Regions from separate parts of the Streptomyces sp. NPDC057438 genome, predicted to be linked through region 3. Evidence: predicted binding sites of a transcription regulator. Region 3 holds the regulator's gene; each other region holds the start of a gene.
The links. Region 3 encodes HspR, which represses chaperone genes until heat shock. Its sites were predicted from a motif close to TTGAGNNNNNNNNNCTCAA; they were not measured.
Positions count from the first base shown of each region.

Region 1: a site for HspR is predicted at 2,583-2,601, ahead of lon (endopeptidase La). Genes of this name have one in related genera too.
Region 2: a site for HspR is predicted at 1,448-1,466, ahead of dnaK (molecular chaperone DnaK). Genes of this name have one in related genera too.

Region 1 is NZ_JBHVDD010000002.1:51,917-56,187, reverse strand. Features, by position in the region: gene ACFU5F_RS01970 (spermidine synthase) at 110-784, opposite strand; gene ACFU5F_RS01965 (rhomboid-like protein) at 963-1,922, shown strand; gene lon (endopeptidase La) at 2,624-4,271, shown strand, end outside.
Region 2 is NZ_JBHVDD010000050.1:54,826-59,096, reverse strand. Features, by position in the region: gene ACFU5F_RS25270 (alkaline phosphatase family protein) at 1-865, shown strand, start outside; gene ACFU5F_RS25265 (OsmC family protein) at 990-1,415, shown strand; gene dnaK (molecular chaperone DnaK) at 1,521-3,398, shown strand; gene ACFU5F_RS25255 (helix-turn-helix domain-containing protein) at 3,431-4,271, opposite strand, start outside.
Region 3 is NZ_JBHVDD010000013.1:94,009-98,279, forward strand. Features, by position in the region: gene ACFU5F_RS10805 (hypothetical protein) at 1-1,417, shown strand, start outside; gene ACFU5F_RS10810 (heat shock protein transcriptional repressor HspR) at 1,538-2,008, opposite strand; gene dnaJ (molecular chaperone DnaJ) at 2,014-3,192, opposite strand; gene grpE (nucleotide exchange factor GrpE) at 3,235-3,918, opposite strand; gene dnaK (molecular chaperone DnaK) at 3,915-4,271, opposite strand, start outside.

The sequences.
Region 1 (4,271 bases), on a different contig from region 3:
CGGAATCCGTGGGGTGATCCCTTGACTACGCATGGCTGCGCATGACTGCGATTGACGCTTGAATGATCGGCGTCAGGCAAGCAGGGTACGGGCAGTCACCGCACCACGGCTATCCAGGTCGGACCGCGAGGTGCACCACGTCCGGAACTCCCCGGGCAACCTCGATCTCTTCGGTACGCACCTGTTGGAACCCGGCATTCCGCAAGGTTTCCTCGAATTCCGGCGAAGGCTGCGCCGACCATACGGCAAGCACCCCGCCCGGCCTCAACACCCTTGCGCAACTTGCCAATCCAGCAGGTGAATACAGGTTTTCGTTGGACTCGGAGACGGTCCAGTCGGGCCCGTTGTCGATGTCCAGACAGAGTGCGTCGAACGTGTCGGATGTCTCATTGACGTACGCGACGAGATCGGCTTCCACGATCTCCGTACGAGGGTCCGTGAGCGCCTCGGCCGACACCTCGGCGAGCGGGCCCGCGCGGTGCCACTCGATCACGGAGGGTTCGCGCTCGACGACCGTGATCGTTCCCCAGCGCGGGTCGGCGGCGGCGTGTGCGAGCGAGAAGCCGACGCCCAGGCCGCCGATCAGCACACTCGGCCGGGAACGGTCGCCCAGCGCGTCGAGGGCGGCGTCGACGAGGAGCCGTTCCGAGCGGCCGTCCGAGGTGTCCATCAGGAAACAGCCGTTGGCGATGATCTGCAGCAACTCCCCGTGCCTGCGCAGTACGACCTCCCCGTGAGGGCCCTCGCGCCGGTCGATGACTTCGGGTTCGTCGGTGATGGGCATGCGTCCATCCTTACCCGTACGTGGCGCGGGGGCCGACGCATTACGGCGGCGGGTGACGCGCCACCGGGGGTGTCGTCGCTGTCGAGTCGCTGTGAATCGGGGCGAGGGTGGCGGAGGTCACAGACAGGGGTGTATCGGAGCGTCGAGGGTGGGGGTGAAACGGAAGGGGCGCCTCACCTTGGATGCCGAGGCCGTGAAGCCCGTGAAGCCCGTGAAGCCCGTGGAGTTCGGAGAGTCGGGGGAGTCCGTGGAGTCCATGGGGCCCGCCGAGCCGGTGCGGACTGTGGAGTCGGTGCGGTCCGTCGATCCTGTCGAGCCCGTGGAGACCCTGGGGGCCGGGGCTGTCCTCGACGGCATCCCGAGGCAGCCGGGGACGGTGTCGGCGCGGGTGCCGGACGGGGAACGGGAGCGCGCGGGGCGCGCGGGACCCGTGACCGCCCCGGGCGCACGCTCCCGGCTTCCGCGTCCCTGGCGTCTGCTCCCCACTCCCGTCGGCACGCCCTTCACCTTCTTCTACGCCTGCGTCCTGGTGGTCACCTCGGTCGTGGCCGAGTACGCCGATCCCGCCGTGGTGCACGCGCTCCACCAGAGTTCCAGCACGGACGTGGCACACCTGGTCCTGGCCCCGGCGCTCGTGCTGTCCGCGAGCGCTCTGTGGGTGGCGGGCGGGATCGCCTCGCCGTACGCCCTCGCCTTCCTGCTGGTGCTGACCGCGCTGGAGCGGCGGATCGGCGGGTGGCGCACGGCCGGGGTCTTTCTGCTGGGCCATGTCCTCGCCACGCTGGCCACGGAGGTCCCGGTGGGGTTCGCCGTCCTGGCGGGCCACCTTCCCGGCAGCTCCCTCCACCGCCTCGACTACGGCATCAGCTTCGGGGTGGCGGCGAGTGCGGGCGCGTTGGCGGGGCTGCTGACGCCGTGGCTGCGGTGGCCGATCCTGCTGCTGTTCGCCGCAATGCTGGTGGACGACCTGATCGCCTACACGGACCCGATGACGAACTGGGGGCACCTGCTGTCCCTGACGATCGGGGTGGCGACCTGGCCGCTCGTACGCCGCCGGCGACGGCCGGACCAGGGCAGCCGCGGGCTCCCGGAGACCGGCACGAGGCGGGCACGGACCGCCACGACGGCTGGTGACTAGCGGGGCCGGACACAGTCCGGCAGCCCGCGCCCCCGCTCCACGCCCTCGACACGGCAGGCACTGCACTCGCCCGCCTGACCTCAGCCGGCCCGGCTGCACGCGAGCGCCCGTCTGCCCGGCGTGGCGCGAGGCCCCGATCCGTCCCACCGCCGGGGCGGGCGTCCGCCGACTCGGGCCCCGGGCCTGCCCCGCCCCAGGATGACGCGGGTGTCTGTCACGCCGGGCCCAGGTGAGCGGCCCGCGGATCCGGGGCGGAGCGAGGATCGGTACGCCGGTTGCATGCCGCCCGGGTCGAACGCCCGCCTCTCCCGGTGGCTGTCACGGGCACCCGTGCTCCAGGCCCGCGCGAGCCCCTTCGGCCAGGGCAGGAGTCGAGATCCGTCGCCCCGGGGGCAGTGGGAGGTTTGTCGCCCGGGGCAGTGCGAGCGTCGTCGCCCCAGAACGGTTGAGGGCGCCCGACGTTCCGGGGCGGCTGGGTGTCTGTCAAGCCCCGGCCCCGCGTGCCCTCTTCGGTCAGCTCCCTCGCACCGGGCCGCGTCACCCCCACCTCTCCCCAGGCCCCCACGACTCCGTACGCCGCCCTGGCACTGCCTTTTCCCCCGGTTGATCGCCCACAGCGAACGTGCCGCCCCACGGGGAACATTCCTCGGCTCATGTGCATTGAGTCGGCATAGCTCAACTTGACTGCCGAGGGAGAGATCATGGCTTCGACGTCCGCACCGCTCACCCTGCCCGTGTTGCCGCTCGACGGGGAGGTCGTGCTGCCGGGAATGGTGGTGCCGCTGGACCTCAATGACACGGACGTACGGGCCGCGGTGGAGGCCGCGCAGGCGGCGGCGCGGGCCGAGCCCGGGAAGCCGAAGGTGCTGCTGGTGCCGCGGATCGACGGGGCGTACGCGGGCACGGGTGTGCTCGGGACCGTCGAGCAGGTCGGACGGCTGGCCGACGGTGACCCCGGCGCGCTCATCCGCGCGGTGCGCCGGGTGCGGATCGGGGCCGGGACCACCGGACCCGGCGCCGCCCTGTGGGTCGAGGGGACGAGCATCGACGAGAGCGTGCCGGAGCCGCTGCCCGGCCAGGTCGCCGAACTCGCCAAGGAGTACAAGGCCCTCGCCACCAGCTGGCTCCGCAAGCGCGGCGCCTGGCAGGTCGTGGACCGGGTGCAGGCCATCGACGACGTCTCCGCGCTCGCCGACAACTCCGGTTACTCGCCCTTCCTCACCGTCGAGCAGAAGATCCAGCTCCTGGAGACCGGCGACCCCGTCGCCCGGCTGAAGCTCGCCACCCAGCAGCTGCGGGACCACCTCGCCGAGCAGGACGTCGCCGAGACCATCGCCAAGGACGTCCAGGAAGGCGTCGAGAAGCAGCAGCGTGAGTTCCTGCTGCGGCGCCAGCTCGAAGCCGTGCGCAAGGAGCTGCGTGAACTCAACGGCGAGCAGGACGGCGAGGAGTCCGACGACTACCGCGCCCGCGTCGAGGCCGCCGACCTGCCGGAGACCGTACGGGAGGCCGCGCTCAAGGAGGTCGACAAGCTGGAGCGCTCCAGCGACCAGTCCCCCGAGGGCGGGTGGATCCGGACCTGGCTCGACACCGTGCTCGAACTCCCCTGGAACGAGCGGACCGAGGACGCGTACGACATCCGGGGCGCCCAGCGGGTGCTCGACGCCGAGCACGCCGGTCTGCAGGACGTGAAGGAGCGCATCACCGAGTACCTCGCCGTGCGCAAGCGGCGCGCGGACCGGGGGCTGGGGGTCGTCGGCGGGCGGCGCGGCGGTGCCGTGCTCGCGCTCGTCGGGCCACCCGGCGTCGGCAAGACCAGCCTCGGCGAGTCCGTGGCCCACGCGATGGGGCGCAAGTTCGTCCGGGTCGCCCTCGGCGGCGTACGGGACGAGGCGGAGATCCGCGGACACCGGCGTACGTACGTCGGGGCGTTGCCCGGGCGGATCGTGCGCGCCATCAAGGAGGCCGGGTCCATGAACCCCGTCGTCCTGCTCGACGAGATCGACAAGGTGGGCTCCGACTTCCGGGGCGATCCGGCCGCGGCCCTGCTCGAAGTCCTCGACCCCGCCCAGAACCACACCTTCCGGGACCACTACCTGGAGGTCGAGCTGGACCTGAGCGACGTCGTCTTCCTGGCCACGGCCAACGTGCTGGAGTCGATCCCCGAGGCGCTGCTCGACCGCATGGAGCTGGTCCGGCTGGACGGGTACACGGAGGACGAGAAGGTCGTCATCGCCCGGGACCACCTGCTGCCCCGTCAGCTGGAGCGGGCCGGCCTCGGCTCCGACGAGGTCGTCCTCGACGAGGGCGCGCTGCGCAGGCTGGCCGGCGAGTACACGCGTGAGGCGG
Region 2 (4,271 bases), on a different contig from region 3:
CCCGCGCGCCTACCGGATCGTCCTCCTCTCCGACCACGGCCAGAGTCCCGGCGAGACCTTCCTCGGCCGCTACGGCCTCACCCTCGGCAACCTGGTCCGCGCCGGCTGCGGCCTGCCCGTACCGCGCCGGGCCCGGCGCACCCACAGCGGCGCCGAGGCGCGCACAGCCGTCCGGGCCGCGCTGCGCATCCCCGTCGAGGAACGGGCGGAGGAGCACCGGACGACGCGCCGCTCCGAGCCGGTCGTCCTCGCCTCCGGCAACCTCGGCCTCGTCTCCTTCCCGGACGTCCCGCACCGGATGAGCCGTGAGGAGATCGACGCCCGCCATCCCGCCCTGCTCTCCACCCTCGCCAACCATCCCGGCATCGGCTTCGTCCTCGTCCGCAGCGAGGAGCACGGCGGTGTCGTGCTCGGCGCCCACGGCGCGGAGATCCCGATCGGCGACCTGGGCGACGAACACCCCGGCCCGCTCGCGGACTTCGGCCCCGGTGCAGCCGACGCCGTCCGCCGCACCCACGGTTTCCCGCGCGCCGCCGACATCATGGTCAACTCCTGGTACGACCCCGCCGAGGGCGAGGTCCTCGCCTTCGAGGAACAGATCGGCTCCCACGGCGGCCTCGGCGGCTGCCAGTCCCGCCCCTTCCTCATGTCCCCCCTCGCCCTCTCCGAACCGGCGGGCAAGGACGAGGACCTGGTCGGCGCCGAACACATCCACCGGGTGCTCAGGCGATGGCTGCGGGAGGCGAACGGCCCCCAGGTCCCGCTGGCCGAGGCCGACACCGAGGCCGACGCGCCCGCGCGGAACCGCGCGACGGGCCACGACGGCCCCGCACCCGTCAAGGAGCAGAACCCGGCGGACGCCTAGGGCCCGGCCGTCGTTCACCGCGCTGGGGGCCGGTGTTCAGGGTGAGATGAGGCCCGGACCGCCCGGAGTGTGATCGGATGGGGGCACGGAACCCGGCAACGGGACCTCATCGAAAGGACTCATCGTGGCAACCACGCGCACCGCACACACGGTCTGGGAAGGCGAGCTCCTCAAGGGCACCGGCACCGTCACCTTCGACTCCTCCGGCATCGGTTCGCAGCCGGTGTCGTGGCCGTCGCGCGCGGAGCAGGCGAACGGCAAGACCAGCCCCGAGGAACTGATCGCGGCCGCCCACTCCAGCTGCTTCTCCATGGCGCTCTCGCACGGCCTGACCGGCGCGGGCACCCCGCCCACCCGTCTGGAGACGAAGGCCGACGTGACCTTCCAGCCCGGTGAGGGCATCACCGGCATCCACCTCACCGTCCGCGGCGAGGTCCCCGGCCTGGACGCGGCCGGCTTCCAGGAGGCGGCCGAGGGCGCAAAGAAGAACTGCCCGGTCAGCCAGGCCCTCACCGGCACGACGATCACGCTGACGGCCGAACTGGCCTGACGGCCTGCTTCGCGCGCCCCGTCGACGCCCCGTTGACAAGAACCCGCTCAAGTTTTGTGCTGGTGCCGAGAACACCGGGCGGAACCTTGCGGGAAGGGGACGGCGATGGGGCGTGCGGTCGGGGTCGATCTCGGTACCACGAACTCGGTGGTGGCCGTGCTGGAGGGCGGCGAGGCGACGGTCGTCGCCAACGCGGAGGGGCAGCGGACCACACCGTCGGTGGTGGCGTTCGCCAAGAACGGCGAGGTCCTGGTGGGCGAGGTCGCCAAACGCCAGGCGGTGACGAACGTGGAGCGCACCGCACGCTCCGTCAAGCGCTACATGGGCGACGGGAGTTGGCGCTTTCCCGGCCAGGGTTCGGTGGACGGTACCCGCTACCGGGCCCAGGAACTGTCGGCGCGCGTCCTGCAGAAGCTGAAGCGGGACGCCGAGTCGTACCTAGGGGAGGACGTCACCGACGCCGTCATCACCGTGCCCGCGTACTTCGACGACGCCCAGCGGCAGGCGACGAAGGAGGCGGGCGAGATCGCGGGCCTGAACGTCCTGCGGATCATCAACGAGCCCACGGCCGCGGCCCTCGCCTACGGTCTGGACCGGGGCGAGGAGCAGACCGTCCTCGTCTTCGACCTCGGCGGCGGCACCTTCGACGTCTCCCTCCTGGAGATCGGCGACGGGGTCATCGAGGTGAAGGCCACCAACGGCGACACACGCCTCGGGGGCGACGACTGGGACCAGCGGGTCGTCGAGTACCTCGTCAAACGGTTCCAGGGGCAGCACGGCGTCGACCTCGGCAGGGACAAGATGGCGCTCCAACGGCTGCGCGAGGGCGCCGAGAAGGCCAAGATCGAGCTGTCCAGCTCCTCCGAGACGTCCGTCAACCTGCCGTACATCACCGCCTCCGCCGACGGACCGCTGCACCTGGAGGAGAAGCTGACGCGCGCTCAGTTCCAGGAACTGACCGCCGATCTGCTCGACCGCTGCCGCACCCCCTTCCACCAGGCCGTCACGGACGCGGGCGTGAAACTCGCCGCCATCGACCGGGTCGTCCTCGTCGGCGGCTCGACCCGGATGCCCGCGGTGAGCGACCTGGTGCGGGAACTCACCGGCAAGGACCCGCACAAGGGCGTGAACCCCGACGAGGTGGTGGCGGTGGGCGCCGCGCTCCAGGCGGGTGTCATCAGGGGCGACGTGAAGGACGTGCTGCTGCTCGACGTCACCCCGCTGTCCCTGGGCATCGAGACCAAGGGCGGCATCATGACCAAGCTGATCGAGCGCAACACGACGATCCCGACCCGCCGTTCGGAGATCTTCACGACGGCGGCCGACAACCAGCCCTCGGTCGGCATCCAGGTCTACCAGGGCGAGCGGGAGATCGCCGCGTACAACAAGAAGCTGGGCGTCTTCGACCTCACCGGTCTGCCGCCCGCGCCCCGGGGAGTCCCCCAGATCGAGGTGGCCTTCGACATCGACGCGAACGGCATCATGCACGTGTCGGCGAAGGACCTGGCGACGGGCCGCGAACAGAAGATGACGGTGACCGGCGGCTCCGCCCTCCCCAAGGACGACATCGACCGCATGATGCGGGAGGCCGAGCAGTACGCCGACGACGACCGTAGGCGCCGCGAGGCCGCCGAGACCCGCAACCACGCCGAGCAACTCGTCCACCAGACGGAGAAGTTCCTCCGGGAGAACACCGAGCGGGTCCCCGCCGACAGCCGCACCGAGGTCGAGTCCGCCGTCGCCGACCTGAAGCGCCTGCTGGAGACCCCCGAGGACACCGCGGCCCTGCGCGCAGCCACCGAGCACCTGGCGACCGTCAGCCAGCGCATGGGCCAGGCCATGTACGCGGCGGCCGCGGCCTCCGCCGCCCCGGCCTCCGACGGACCGCCGCCCGGCCCCGCCGAGGAGGAGGGTGTCGTCGACGCGGAGATCGTGGACGACGAGAAGGGACCGAAGGAGGGACCGAAGGGGGGAGCGGCGTAGGGGGAGCCGCGGGAGCCGGCCGCCGGCCGGGCTCAGTACCGGTCGCGGTAGTGCCTGAGCAGGGTCCTCGTCCGCTCGGCGGACGCCGCGTGGGCGGCCATGTGGTCGAGGACCTCCAGGTGCAGCGCCACCTCGGTGCGGGAGTCGAGGTAGAGGGCGCCGGTGAGGTACTCGGTGTACACCATGTCGGGGAGTTCCGGTTCGGCGAAGCGGAACAGCGAGAAGGGGGCGTAGGTACCCGGGTGGGGACCGTCGGCGAACTCGCAGACCTGAAGGATGACGTGATCCTTCTCGGTGATCTCCAGCAGCCGGTCGATCTGGTCGCGCATCACCTGGGAACGGTTGCTCACCGGACGACTGAGGGCCGTCTCGTCCATGATCACCCACAGGTGCGGCGGCGTCTCCTGGGTGAGGAGCTTCTGTCTCGCCATCCGCAGCGACACATGGCGTTCGATCGTCTCGGGACCGGTCCGGCCGACGGTCCCGGCCTCCAGCACGGCGCGCGCGTACTCCTCGGTCTGCAGCAATCCCGGCACGAAGTGCGGCTCGTACTGCCGGATCAGGTGCGCCGCGCCCTCCAGGCTGACGTACACGCTGAACCAGTCGGGCAGCACGTCGTGGAACCGCTGCCACCACCCCGGCTTGTTCGCCTCCTCGGCCAGCGCCACGAACGCCGCGGCGTCGTCCTCGCCGACGCCGTACGTCGACAGCAGGACCTGGACGTACGGGATCTTGAGCGCGACGTCGGCCGTCTCCATGCGCCGTACCGTCGCCGGGGCGACGTGGAGGGCCCGCGCCGCCTCCTCGCGTCTGAGTCCGGCCGTCTCCCGCAGTTCCTGCAGACGCCTGCCGAGCACCACCTGGCCCACGGTC
Region 3 (4,271 bases):
CCCCGAGGTCGTCCCCGGCATGCCACGCGGCGAACACGCCGTGGAGAGCCGCAGCGAGGCTGTGCGGCTGATCGGGCACCGCCTGCGGGAGTTGGAGGACGAGGGCCTGCCCTACGCGGCCGAGCTGCGGGCCTGGCTGACCCAGGCCGAGCGGGGCGGCACGGACGCCCGTACGGTACTCGGCGTCCTTGAATCCTCACCGCTGATGGACGCCCTCACCACCGGCCTCGGCCCCGACAAGGCCCGCATCGACAACTGTTTCGGCGCCCTCGGCGCGACCGCTACATGGGAGACCGCACGGGAGGAGGCACCGGGCCGCGCGCTGCTCGGCGACGAGGTCGCCGAGAACCGCTTCGACGCGCGCCGGGCGAAGGACTGGGTCGTCGCGGGCTCCGGCGGCACCGGAGTGGCCAACGCCGAGATCATCCTCATGCAGAACCCGGACGCCCACGTCACGATCATCGGCTCGGCGCCGCCACCGGCGCTGCGGCACCAGGTCCAGTTCCCGGCGATGGAGGAGGCGTACGGGCCGCGCGGTGACGGACGTCTGACGTTCATCAGGGCCCGAGTGGGCGCCATCGAGACCTATCGGGACGAGCAGTCCGGCGAGACCCGCTTCCAGATCCCCTACGAGGAGGGAGAGGGGGAGAACAGGCAGCGGAAGGTGCTCCAGGCGCAGGGCTACGTCACCAGCCTCGGCCGTACCAACCCGCTCCCGCCCGCCCTCCAGGTCCTGGCCGACGAAGTGCGGGAGCGGGGCGGGGAGATCTCCGGTGACCTGCAGTTCGACAAGGACGACCAGTACATCGGCTACGGCCTCACCTTCACCGTCGACGGCAAGGAACACAGGGTCGACGTGGACGGCGCGGCCTCCTGGCAGCTGCCGCGCGAGATCTTCGCCCCGGAGTCCGGCCTCCAGCAGCAGTTGAACGACATGGGCCTTCGAGGTCTGCCCTCCGAAACCGGCAACGCCGCCCCCGGCTTCGCCCCCGTCGCCCGCCAGAGCGCGCTGCGCGCACGGGCCGTGGCAGCGGTTCAGGCGGGCGACGAGAGCGCCGTGCACCACAGGTCGACCGTCCCGGAACGCTGGCGCCGCCCGGACCTGACCCGGGAAACGGCTGCGGAGACGGAGCCGGGGACGCGGGGCGGGGGCCCCGCGAACACCGCCCCACCACAGAAGGAGACCGAGCCGCGCCGGCAGGCGCCCACCGCCGAGCGGACTCCGAGCGCTCCCACCCCCGGCGGACCGGCACCCACCGGCCCCGCAGCCGACCGGCCCGCACCCGCCACCCCCCTCTGGGAAGTCGGCATGCCCCAGCGCGGCGCCGCCCGCGCACCCGATCCCGCCACCCGGCGGCCTCAGCAACCGCCCCCCGGCCACGAGCGCCCCGATCCGGGCCTCGGCATGGGCGACTGAGCGGACCGGCGAGGCCGAGGTCGTGACCGCGACCGAACTGGGCCCCCAGAGCTGACGCTCGACGCGGAAGGGCCCGGAGGTTCAGGTGAACCTCCGGGCCCTTCCGTGTACGGGTAATGGTCAGTCCGACGGCGTCTGACGCCCCTTCGGCCGCCACACCACCAACGCGCTGCTCTGCTGCATCTCCTGGTACGGCACCAGGTCGCGCCGGTACGAGGCGTGGACGGCCGCCTCGCGCTGGCGCATGGTCGCGGCGGCGCCGTCGAGGGCGGCCTCCATCTCGGCGACCCTCGACTGGAGGGCCGCGACCTGGTTCTCCAGCTCGATGATGCGCTTGATGCCGGCCAGGTTGATGCCCTCGTCCTGCGACAACTGCTGCACGGTGCGCAGCAGTTCGATGTCACGGGCCGAGTAGCGACGGCCGCGCCCGGCGGTGCGGTCCGGGGAGACCAGGCCGAGACGGTCGTACTGGCGCAGGGTCTGCGGGTGCAGACCGGAGAGCTGGGCGGCCACCGAGATGACGTACACCGGTGTTTCTTCCGTCAGCTCGTACGCTCTGCCCAACGGGTTCTGCCTACGGCGGCCGTCCATCACCTTCATGCTCCCTTCGCGGCCTGGAACAGCTCCGCCCGCGGGTCCTCGCCCGCGGTCGCCTCGCGATACGCCTCCAGGGCGTCACGAGCCTTCCCCGACAGGTCCTTCGGAACACTCACCTCGACGGTGATCAGCAGGTCCCCGCGGGTGCCGTCCTTGCGGAAGGCGCCCTTGCCCCGGGCCCGCATCGTACGGCCGTTGGGGGTGCCCGGAGGCAGTTTCAGGGTGACCGGCGGTCCGCCCAGGGTCGGGACCCGGACCTCACCGCCCAGGGCCGCCTCGGCGTAGGTCACCGGGACGGTCACCGTGAGGTTGTCGTCCTTGCGGCCGAACACCGGGTGCGGGTCGACGTGCACGACGACGTACAGGTCGCCTGCCGGCCCGCCCCGTTCGCCCGGCGCGCCCTTGCCCCGCAGCCGGATCCGCTGGCCGTCGGAGACGCCCGCCGGGATCCTGACCTGCATGGTGCGGGAGGACTTGGCGCGGCCCGACCCCTTGCAGATGTCGCAGGGGTCCTCGGCGATCAGGCCCCGGCCCTTGCAGTCGGGGCACGGGTCGGTCAGGGAGAAGCCGCCGCCGGAGCCCCGCGCGACCTGGCCGGTGCCGACGCACGTCGGGCACACGCGGGGTGTGCCGTTGGCGTCGCCGGTGCCGGAACAGGCCTTGCAGGGCGACTGCGAGGACATCCTGAGCGGTACGGTCGCCCCCTCGATGGCCTCGGTGAAGCTCAGCGTGACCTCGGACTCGATGTCCTGGCCGCGCCGGGGCTGCACCCGCGTGGTGCCGGAGCTGCCCCGGTTGAACAGGCCGCCGAAGACATCGCCGATGCCCCCGCCGAAGCCGCCCGCCTGTCCCCCGCCCTGGGCGCCGCCTCCGAAGAGGTCGCCCAGGTCGAAGTTGAACGAGCCGCCGCCTGCGCCCGGCCCCGGGCGGAAGCCGCCGTTGCCGAAGAGGGCGCGGGCCTCGTCGTACTCCTTGCGCTTCTTGGGGTCACCGAGGATGTCGTTCGCCTCGGAGATCTCCTTGAAGCGCTCCTCGGCCTTGACGTTCCCCTTGTTGGCGTCCGGGTGGAACTCGCGGGCGAGTTTGCGGTACGCCTTCTTGATCTCGGCCTCGGTGGCGTCCTTGGGGACGCCGAGGACCTTGTAGTAGTCCTTCTCGATGAAGTCCTTGGTACTCATCCGCGACGTCCCTCCTTCCGCTCACCCTGCATGCCGCCTGCGTCAGCCCTCGTCCGGGCCACCGCTCTCCTTGTCGTCGGCACCGGAGGCACCCTCTGCCTCCTCGGCCTTGACGGTCTGCGCGCCGGGCTGCGGTTCGGCCACGGCCACCCGCGCGGGGCGGATGGTGCGCTCGCCGATGCGATACCCCGGCTGGAGAATCGCCACGCACGTCGTCTCGGTGACGTCGGGCGCGTAACTGTGCATCAGGGCCTCGTGGATGGTCGGGTCGAAGGGCTCGCCCTCCTTGCCGAACTGCTGCAGGCCCATCTTCGCCGCGACGGTCTCCAGCGACTCGGCGACGGACTTGAAGCCGCCGACGAGCTCGCCGTGCTCCCGCGCCCGGCCGATGTCGTCGAGCACGGGCAGGAGTTCGGTCAGGAGGTTCGCGACGGCGATCTCCTTGACCGTGATCCGGTCGCGCTCGACCCGGCGGCGGTAGTTCTGGTACTCGGCCTGGAGGCGCTGGAGGTCCGTCGTGCGCTCACCGAGCGCCGTACGCACCTGGTCCAGCTGTGCCGTCAGACCGGCCACCTGGGCCGTCGCCGCCGCGTCCCCGGCCGGGGCCGCCCCCTCCTGGGGGGCGGCCTTCGGCTCGGCGTCCTCGGAGCCGGAGGGGACATCAGGCTGCTGCGGCTGAGCCGACTGCGGCTGCTGCTCGTCGAAGCCCGGGGTCTCCTCCGTCACGCGGCACCGTCCTTGCGCTCACGGTCCTCGTCGACGATCTCGGCGTCGACGACGTCGTCGTCGGCCTTGGCGTCACCGGCGCCCGCGCCGGCCTCGCCGCCCGCGGCCTGCGCGGCCTGCGCGTCGGCGTACAGGGCCTGGCCGAGCTTCTGCGAGACGGCGGCGACCTTCTCGGTGGCCGTGCGGATCTCGGCGGTGTCCTCGCCCTTGAGGACTTCCTTCAGCTCGGCGACGGCGGCCTCGACCTCGGTCTTGATGTCGCCCGGGACCTTGTCCTCGTTGTCCTTGAGGAACTTCTCGGTCTGGTAGACGAGCTGCTCGCCCTGGTTGCGCGACTCGGCGGCCTCGCGGCG